DNA from 3 places in the Pseudarthrobacter sp. LMD1-1-1.1 genome. Region 2 is predicted to be linked to each of the others. Evidence: predicted binding sites of a transcription regulator. Region 2 holds the regulator's gene; each other region holds the start of a gene.
What was found. The regulator LexA, encoded in region 2, represses DNA repair genes until DNA is damaged. The targets are predictions, from matches to a motif close to TCGAACANNTGTTCGA.
Positions count from the first base shown of each region.

Region 1: MRBLMD1_RS19700 (DUF6504 family protein) is a predicted target of LexA. The motif match lies at 1,608-1,623, and genes of this name have one in related genera.
Region 3: MRBLMD1_RS07370 (LexA family protein) is a predicted target of LexA. The motif match lies at 1,761-1,776, and genes of this name have one in related genera.

Region 1 is NZ_JBEGHP010000025.1:202,165-205,434, reverse strand. It holds gene MRBLMD1_RS19705 (DNA polymerase III subunit alpha) at 1-1,210, opposite strand, end outside; gene MRBLMD1_RS19700 (DUF6504 family protein) at 1,221-1,571, opposite strand; gene MRBLMD1_RS19695 (hypothetical protein) at 1,704-2,093, shown strand; gene MRBLMD1_RS19690 (chorismate mutase) at 2,100-2,423, opposite strand; partial or broken gene MRBLMD1_RS19685 (VOC family protein) at 2,440-2,862, shown strand; gene MRBLMD1_RS19680 (SOS response-associated peptidase) at 2,887-3,270, opposite strand, start outside.
Region 2 is NZ_JBEGHP010000023.1:559,987-563,256, reverse strand. It holds gene MRBLMD1_RS16160 (histidinol-phosphate transaminase) at 1-349, opposite strand, end outside; gene MRBLMD1_RS16155 (LysM peptidoglycan-binding domain-containing protein) at 592-942, opposite strand; gene lexA (transcriptional repressor LexA) at 1,297-2,031, shown strand; gene MRBLMD1_RS16145 (ATP-dependent DNA helicase) at 2,080-3,270, opposite strand, start outside.
Region 3 is NZ_JBEGHP010000012.1:392,310-395,579, forward strand. It holds partial or broken gene MRBLMD1_RS07365 (Y-family DNA polymerase) at 1-1,292, opposite strand, end outside; gene MRBLMD1_RS07370 (LexA family protein) at 1,316-1,747, opposite strand; gene MRBLMD1_RS07375 (hypothetical protein) at 1,911-2,720, shown strand; gene MRBLMD1_RS07380 (HAD family hydrolase) at 2,730-3,270, shown strand, end outside.

The sequences.
Region 1 (3,270 bases), on a different contig from region 2:
TCAGGTAATTGACCAGGCTGGATGCTCCCGATCCTCTTGCTGCCGCCCTGACCCCCATGTCCTGGATCATCCGGGACACCTCGGCAACAGTGAGGAAGTACGAGGAGAAGCCCAGGTTGTCGATGATCCCAAGCTCATGGTCCAGGCGGGCCAGGATCTCCTTCTCCGTGTTGCCAGTGGTGCCCGGGAACCTCCGGCCGATTCCTGCATGGCAACGCTGGATGAGTTCAGCGTGCGGATCCTGGCTGATGCCAATAACGGATGCTTCGGGAACCACGGGCTGTTTCCATCCCATGTCTGAGGTGGGATCGATCCGGCAGAGATCGGCGAGCGCCTCCGTCTGTGTCATCAGCTGCTTGAGGTCGGCGGCACCATAACCGGCAGCGGAAATGATTTCCTTACCCAGCCCCAGCATCTGCGCCGGGGTTTTCAGCCACCCCTGGCCGGTGGGCTGCAGGAGTGGTTCCCCTGCCAGTTCGGGCAGGGACTTCAATGTCCGGGCCGAATCCAGGACGTCAGCGGTTGGTGCTCCGTCCGCAGCGCAGTACCTAACGGCATTGGACAGGACCGCCGGTACCTGGTGTTCCTCGGCGAGCCTGAGCATGCGCACAGCATGCGCCGTGCTCATCGGGGTACCAGGTGCGCTGAGTTGGGAGACGATTTCAGCCACCACGGTTCCGGCGGGCATGGCGTCGAGCCACTGCTTGAAGAGGGTCCGGGGCCGCAGGTAGCGCCGTCCGCCCATGGCCCGGCCCACATCCGAATCAGGGCCGAGCAGTACGGTGAGCACCGGCTTAAGGGTTTGGGGGTCCAGGGTGCGGGAGGCCAGTTCGGCGCGGGTGACAGCAGCGGGCACCGCTCCCCCGGCTTTCCCCGAGGTCCTTGCGTGGGCGTCGGAAACCAGGCGGCACAGCGCACGGTATCCGGCACCATTGTTTTGGCCGCGGGCCAGCACCACCACCCTGCCTGACACCTGCGTTCGGTGATCGCCGTCGTCGTCAAACACTGCAAGGTCCACCCCCACAATGGGGTCGATGCCCGCGGCCATGCAGGCCTTGAGGTGCTTGATGGTTCCGTAGAGGCCATCCCGGTCTGTACAGGCGAGGGCTGTGGCACCGTCGGCGGCGGCAGCCATGGCCAGTTCCTCCGGCCAGGAAACACCGTAATGGGCGCTGAACGCCGTGGAAACGTGAAGGTGGGTGAAGCTCATGCTGGACTGGTCAGGCTGTTCTATGGCGGAGGGCGTCATGGATCCGCAGCAGCCGCCAACGGTTGCTGCGGAGATGGCGGGTCAGGTCAAGGGTGAGGGGTTCTGCGCCGGCCGGTTCTTCCGGCGCAGCGGAACGGGAGGCTGCCCGGGAGGGCAGAACCTGCACGCGCCAGATTTCGTGATCCACCACGCCCTGGCCGCTTCCCAGCGGTGCCCTGCTGTCCTCCGCCCACCATTGCCGGCGTTCGTACCACCGGAGGGGTTCGGCGCAGACGGTGTAGGAAGCCCCGGCCCAGGTCAACGATTCCGGCTGTCCGGCTTTGTTGCACACCACGTCAACAGACTCGCTGAACATGCCCATGCGCACCTCCCGGACGATTCTCCCCATAACAGGTATTCGAATATGTATTCGAATAAAACCAGTCTACGCCGGGATGGCATCAAAACATAGGCGGGGGTGGACGGGGCGTGCGGCAGGGAGCAGGATGTTGGCATGAGTACCGATGACGCGCTCCTGAAGCAGGCCAGCATCAAGACCGAGGACTCCACCCTGGTCGCCACGTTCGATATCGACGGCACCATACCGGTATCCGGCGCCTACGTGGTGGGGTTGATGGGAGCCTCACCTGATTATTCGGCGCAGCGCCGGCTGTGCATTGAGTTCATGAACGGGGAGGCCATCGCCTGCTACGCGTTCAACCGGGACCAGGGAATCGAAGAGGATTACGACCTGTCCGGCGTCACCCACTCACAGAGCAGCATCACCGGCAGCTTTCCCCTGACGGCGTTGAACGGGCTCGGGCAGGGGCATGTCCTGTCCGCCTTCAGTGAGGCGGACGGACGGGAGTTCCAGCACGGGGTGCCGGTGGAGGAAGCGCTCTAAGCTTCCTCAGCTGTTTTCTTTATGGATCCGCAGTTCAAGTTCAATGAACGCGGAGATCATGGCCCGGTAGGTTGACTCCACGATGTCCGGGTCAATGTCCTTTTTCTCGGCAGCAGCCCGCACGTGTTCAATGATCCGCTCCACCCGGCCCGGGGCGCGCACCTCGGCGTCATCACCCTTCAGCGTACCGGCGATCCTGATCAGCCGCTCGCGGCGGGCGATGAGGGTGACAATCTGCTCATCCACCTCGTCAACAGCAACCCGGACGGCAGCGAGCTGTTCCCTGTCGGCCCGGGCATCCCTATCGTTTCCTTGAATTGTCGCCATCATCTGACAGTATCGAAGCATGGAGCCCAGAGTCGACTTTATCTCCCTCGGTGTCCGCAGTGTCGAGGCCTCGCGCGCCTTCTACGTGGACGGCCTTGGCTAGCCCGTCCACCGCGAGGTTGCCGGGGAAGTCCTGTTCATCCAGGTGAACCATGGGCTGGTGCTCTCCCTCTGGGTCAGCACCCAGATGCAGGCCGAAGCCGGCACCAGTCCTCCCGCCGGCGTCCCCGGCATCACGCTCAGCCACAACCTGGGAAGCCCGCAGGAAGTGGACAGCGTCATGGAACAGGCTGCGGCGGCCGGTGCTGCCATCGTTGCCGAGCCCGTCACCAAGGCGTGGGGCGGCTACGCAGGATATTTTGCCGACCCTGACGGGTTCCGCTGGGAAGTGGCGTACAACCCCACCTGGGCAGTGGACGACGCCGGCACGGTCACCGTCTGACGGGCGGCGGCCCCGGCGGGGCTGCTAGAACAGGGCTTCCACCGGGCGGATCAGTTCCGGGCCGTTGTTGCGGACATTGCCCACTTCCTTGCCCACGGAGTCCACCTGCCAGTCGGCGGCTGCCTCCTTAACCCCTGACCGCACCAGGTCAACGAGTGCAGCGGCATCGTCCGCCTGCGGGTCCAGCCAGGCCTCCATCGTGGCCTTGTCCATGGGCAGCGGCACCCTGTCATGCAGCTCGGTCAGTTTCCCGAAGATGGTGGATTCCGTCCCTGGCGGCGGCGTGTCGGCCGTGAGGATCGACGTCGACAGCAGCCAGCGTCCGGGCTCCCCCTCCGGCACGGACGGGTCCTTCCACCACTCGTAGAGGCCGGCGAAAACCAACCCATGGTCCCCGCCCGGGTGCAC
Region 2 (3,270 bases):
AACCAAGTACAGTGCGGCCCGGACCGCCAAAGGCCTGGAGGATCTGCTGGAGGACCTCATTGGAACCATTGGCGGCCCACAGGTTGGTTTCATCGAGCCCATGCCCGAGGTATTCCGCCAGGGCCTTCCGGAGCGCGGTGAACTCACGGTCCGGGTAACGGTTCAGCCCCGCAGCGGCCTCCGTCACGGCGGCACTGATGGCTGCGCGCACGTCGGCGGGAACACCATGGGTGTTTTCATTGACGTTCAGCAGAATGGGGACGTCCAGTTGGGGCGCCCCGTAAGGGGTCAGGCCGCGGAGGTTGCTGCGGAGGGGAAGCCGGTTCAGACGTTCTAGCTGGTCGTTCACCTGAACAGTTTAGTTGCCGCGGCAACGACCGGAAAATGTGACGGTTCCTGTTCGCCCTCGGCATGTCCCGCGGCGGCCCGCTCCAGGGCTTGCCAGCCAGCCAGGCAGGCCACCCTGGCAGAGGCCACGAACTCAGGGGTGGCGCCGGTCAGTGGGCGGCCGGTCAGTGGGCGGCCGGTCAGTGGGCGGCCGGTCAGTGGGCGGCCGGTCAGTGGGCGGGGACGGTCAGTGAGTGGGGACGGTCAGTGAGTGGGGACGAAGAGCTGCTGGCCCGGAAGAACGGTGCCCGCGGCAAGGTTGTTGAGCTGGACGATGTCCGCCACGACGTCCCGGGCGTCCCGGTCCGGAGCGACGGCGCCCGCAATGGCCCACAGCGACTGGCCGGACTGCACGGTCACCGTGACGGTGGGCGTCACGGCAAGGTCGGCGGCCGAGTCCGAGGCCTTGGCCGGGGAGTGGAAGAGGCCTGAAAGCGACAGCAGGAGTACAGCCAGGAGCACGAGCGGAACTCCGATCAGGACGATCCTCCCCCGGCGGGTCAGCCGCAGGGGTGCGGACGAAGGTGAAACCTGGTGAAGAGATAAAGCTGACATGAACTAAGCCCTCCTGGACTTGCCGTGCTGCCCGGGTGTCCGCCCGCTGCTGCCTTGCCGTTCATATCGCGCCGGGACTTCTCCCGGCCGCGTATTCGAATGGGGCACCTGCTGGTTAGAACACATGTTCGAACTTTGCTTGTTAAGTTTTAGCACCTATCAACGAACATTGTCGAGACTCGCTAGAACAAATGTTTGAAAAAGCAATGTGGCTGGCCTAGTTTTGAAACCACAGAACATCCACCACTGAAGTTGAACAGCAGGGTCTGACAATGACAGTGGGAGTCCTTCCGGCGGCACTGTGGAACAGCGGCACACGGAAGATCCGGCGGCAAGCGAAAGGCATTGGCGAATATGGCAGCAGCAGCCGCCGGGGGCAGGACCGCCCCGCAATCCAAGAGGACAGCCAAGGGCCTGACCCCACGGCAGAAAAAGATCCTCGAAACCATCCAGCGCTCGGTCAACGAGAACGGTTATCCGCCCTCCATGCGCGAGATCGGCGATACCGTCGGCCTTGCGAGCCTGTCCAGCGTGACCCACCAGCTCTCACAGTTGGAGAAGCTGGGTTACCTGCGCCGCGACCCCAAGCGGCCGCGCGCCATGGAAGTGCTGATGCCGCTCACGCTCGACGGCGGGGGCAAAGGCGCCGGCGCGTCTCCTGCGCCGCAGGCTGCGGGCGGCGGCGCCACGGTCACCGAACTGCCCACCGCGCTGGATACGGCCATGGTTCCGCTGGTGGGCCGGATTGCCGCCGGCGGCCCCATCCTCGCCGAACAGCTCGTGGAAGACGTCATGCCGCTGCCCCGCCAGCTGGTGGGCCAGGGCGAACTTTTCATGCTGAGGGTGGCCGGTGACTCCATGGTGGACGCCGCCATTTGCGACGGCGACTGGGTGGTGGTGCGGCGGCAGGCTGACGCTGCCAACGGGGACATTGTTGCTGCCCTGCTGGACGACGAGGCGACCGTGAAGACGTTCCGCCAGCGCGACGGACACACCTGGCTGCTCCCCCAGAACACGCAGTACGAACCAATCCTGGGCGACCACGCCACCATCATGGGCAAGGTCGTCTCAGTCCTGCGTTCGCTCTAGCCTGCGCACGCCTGCGCGGCATCCGCGCAGGCGTTGTCCGGCGGTTTCTCAGGAAGCGTCTGCACCAAGCCGGGTGAGCGCAGCCAGCGCCTTGGCGCGATCGGTGGTGGCCCAGAACGGGGGCAGCGCCCCGCGCAGGAATCCCGCATAGCGTTCGGTGGCCAGCCGTGAGTCCAGGACAGCCACCACCCCTTTGTCCCCGGTAGACCTGATCAGGCGGCCGGCGCCCTGCGCAAGCCGGATGGCCGCGTGGGTGGCGGAAACGGACATGAAGCCGTTTCCCCCTGCCTGCGCCACGGCACGCGAACGCGCCGTCATGAGGGGATCGTCCGGCCGCGGGAAGGGGATGCGGTCTATCACCACCAGCCGGCAGGATCCTCCGGGAACGTCGACGCCCTGCCACAGGGACATGGTTCCGAAGAGGCAGGTGTCCGGTTCGTCGGCGAATTGCTTCACCAGGGCGGTCATGGTCGACTCGCCCTGGCAGAGAACAGTCATATTGAGCTTGGGCCGGAGGGCATCGGCGGCCTCTTCGGCGGCCCGACGCGAGGAGAACAGGCACAGGGCGCCCCCACCGGATGCCTTGATGAGTGCTTCGAGTTCTGACAGCGCTTCCGGTGACACGCCGCGGCCGGGCTTGGGCAGGTGGCCGGCGACGTAGAGGATGCCCTGTTTGGGATAGTCGAAGGGCGAGCCAACATCCACGCCCGTCCAGCTGGGGGCTCCGTCGCCTACCAGGCCCAGTCCCCCGGCCGCCGGTTCAAAGGCGGAGCCAATGGCCAGGGTGGCAGAGGTCAGCACGACGGTATGGTCCGCAAAAAGCCCCTCCCGCAGCCTCCCGGCGACGGATAGTGGGGCTATGTTGATCAGCACCGGTGCACTGTCATCGGGCGGTGAGTATCCCTGGCCGGGGTCGAAGGTGCTGGCGCGGGAAAACCACACCACTTCGCGGTTCTCGCGTGCAGCAATGAGCCTTTCGCAGAGTTCCAGGATGAGCATCAGCCGGGAACGCGCCAGCTGCCGCCCGCCGTCGGCTGTGGTGTTGCTGTCTCCTTTGGAATCGGACAACGCGGCCCGGCACGCTTCACGCAATTGGTCCACGCAGTCGAGCTGTTCATCGTTCAGCCCGTTGGGAAGCAGACCGTTCGGCGCGCCGGCAAGAGCCAGCTCCAGGTTTGCAGCTGCGGCGTTCAGGGCATCAACGGTGATGGCGGTATGTTTCCGGGCACCCGAAGCGGC
Region 3 (3,270 bases), on a different contig from region 2:
ACGCCGCCTTGACCAAGGGCAGCTCGTCCCAGTGCGTCGTATAGCGGGGCGAGCGCATGTCACGTTTCATGGTCCAGCCCGGACCTGATGCCCGCGTGCCCCAGCCCGATGGTGCCCCGCCCGAAGCGGCGGCTCACATCCTCAAGCAGCGGCCCGATGCCGCGTTCCTCATGCCGGTTCTCGAATGGCTCCAGGGGCGGCTGGTTCCCCGTGGGCCGCAGGTCGGTGAGCATCAGCCCCGCCTTGGCGTATTTGAGCCCGTCCCGGATACTGGGCAGCAGCGCATGCGCCGCCCTGGTGAGCAGCAGCGGATCCGCCGTAGGCATGGGCAGCGGGACGCATACAGACGGGTACGCCTGCTCGTGGTCCCGGAAGGGGGACGTGGCAGCAAACGCCGTCAGGACCTTTGCCTGCAGCCCGTGCTTTGAGAGCCTGGCGCTCGCCTGCTGCCCGTAGATGCTGAGCACCTCCCGAAGCCCGGCGGCGGTGGTCACAGGGGTGGCGAAAGAGCGGGAAAAGATCAGCTGGTCGCGGCCGATGCGCTCTTCTTCCATCGGGATGCAGGGGGTGCCCCGCAGTTCCAGGACCGTGCGCATCAGCACCACCGAGAACTTATTCCTGATCATTACCGGATCCGCCCTGACAAGGTCCTGGACAGTGAAGATGCCCAGCACATTGAGGCGCTTTGTGAGCCGCCCGGCAATGCCCCAGATCTCATTGACAGGAAGCCGGGACATCAAACCCTCCCGCACGTCAGCCGGAACGCATTCCCACAGGCAGACTCCGCCAAAGGCGGGATTGTTCTTGGCCCATTTATTGCAGAGTTTCGCCAGGGTTTTAGTGGGGGCGATGCCAACGCACACGGGAACCCCCACGTGCCGCCGGACTGCCTCTTTCATCCTCCGGCCAAGGGACAGCAGCTCGTCCGGGGTGCCCTTGACGCCCAGGAATGCCTCGTCGATGCTGTAGACCTCCAGCCAGGCCGAGTACCTGCCCAGCAGTTCCATTACGCGGGAGCTGATGTCGCCGTACAGCTCATAGTTGCTGGATTTTGCCACCAGGCCCCACTCCTTGGCCCGCGGCGCGAGTTTGAACCACGGTTCGCCGGTGGCGATGCCCAGTGCCTTCGCTTCCGGGGAACGGGTCACGGCGCAGCCGTCATTGTTGGAGAGCACCACCAGCGGCCGCCCTTCCAGGGAGGGGTCGAAGGCGCGCTCGGCGGAGGCGTAGAAGCAGTTGACGTCCACGTGCGCGATCTGCGGCATCTGCCGCATGTGGACGGGCTTAGCCATGCTGGTCCCCAAGCGCGGGCAGCTCAGACATGGTGCAGGCACCTGGTGGCAACGCCCCAGATGGTCAGCTCGGACAGTGCGGGCACGTGGATGTCCGGGTACTTGGGGTTCTCCGCCTGCAGCACCACGCCAGTGCGGGTGATGCGCAAGCGCTTGACCGTCAGTTCCCCGTCCAGGACGGCGATCACCACGGCCCCGTCCCTGGGCTCGAGGGCCCGGTTGACGATCAGTTCGTCCCCGTCGCTGATGCCGGCACCCTCCATGGAATCCCCCGTCACCCGGACCACGAAGGTGCTGGTGATGTCCTTGATCAGGTGCGCGTTCAGGTCGATCCGGCCGTCGAAGTAGTCCTGTGCCGGCGACGGAAAGCCCGCCGCCACCGCGACCGGGGAAATCAGCACCGAGAACAACGAGGCGCCCGCGTCTATCACGCGGGGACCGACAATAACGCCCACAACACACCTTTATTCGAAAATATGTTCGATAGTTTCAGTGTAGCCCCGAGGGCTGACAACGGGCAGTCCCGCTCGGGGGGGGGGGGGGGGACTAGACTCAGGCCACTGTCTGCTCTGGGGGGAAACGATGCGGTTGGTACGGCTTTGGTGGATTGCGGCGGCGATGACGCCGGGACTGGCGGGGTGCGCGTACAGCGAGGTACCCGAGGGGCAGGCTCCAGTGCCGCCGCCCCCGGCCACCGCTGCCGCCCAGCCCGGCGCCGATCCGCGTGCTTCCGGGGTGGAAGACATGCGCCAGTGGTCCCAGGAGCAACTGCAGCCCAGGTTGCCCGGCGAGTTCGCCGGTTCCACCAGCTCGAACACCACGGTCAGCTTCGGATTCACTGGCGCGGAACCGGGTGGCTATGAGGTGCATTTCACCTGCGAGGGTCCGGTGACGGCAGAGGTTTCGCTTGCCAGCCAGGCCGGCGCCGAAGTCCTTCCCCCGCTGCAGGTCCCCTGTGACGGGAACATCTTCAAAACGCAGGTGGCGCTCGCCGTCCGGGGAGTGGACTTCGTCATGACTCCGGAAGGCGGAGCAGAGGGCCGTTACGCCTTCCGGCTGGTGCCGGCCTCCGCGAAGCCTCCCACCACGGTGCTGCCGGGAACGGATGGGCTGAAGACCGTGGTCCGCTCCAGTCAGACGTCCGCAACGGGACCCGAGGTGGAGCTCACGGGCCACATGGACAGGGACGGGGCCGGATGCGTCATCCTGCAGGCTGCCGACGGGAACGATTACACCCTGATCTTCCCCGAAGGAACCAGTTTCGACGCTGAAACGCTGGTAATGCCCGGCGGCCAGCGTCTTGCCGCCGGCGCCCCGGTAGTCCTCAAGGGCACCCGCGCCCCGGCCGATGAAAGCCTAAGCATGTGCCTGAACTACGCCCGGCTCCTGTCCGTGGAATCGGCGCACGGGAGCCAACCGCCCACGTAGACTTGCAGGATGCGGTTGGTAGCAAGCGATATTGACGGAACGATCCTCGGACACGACGGAAAAATCAGTGACCGCACCATCCGTGCCTTCCACGCCTGCCGGGATGCCGGCGTCGAACTGGTGTTTGTGACCGGCCGCCCGCCCCGCTGGCTGCACCCCCTGGAGGAACAGCTGGGCCACACCGGCCGGGTGATCTGCTCCAATGGTGCCGTCGTGTGGGATCTTGAAGCGGACCGCCTGGTCTCCGCCCGCACGCTGGCCATCGAGACCGTCCTGGAAGCCCGCCGCATCATCAAGGGGCTCCGCCCGGCTGCGCTGTTCGCCGCGGAAACGCTCACCGGATTCCACCTGGAACCGGGCTTCATCGAAAACGAGTCCAGCGAACTTCTCGCCGAATTCACCCCGGCGCCGTTGAAGCAAACCCTCACGGACGATGACTCCGTGGTCAAGTTCCTCGCCATCGTCCGCGATGGCACTCCGGACGATTTCCTCGCCGAGGTGGCGCCCGCCGTCGAACACCTGGCCGCCACCACCCACTCCTCCCCGGGCG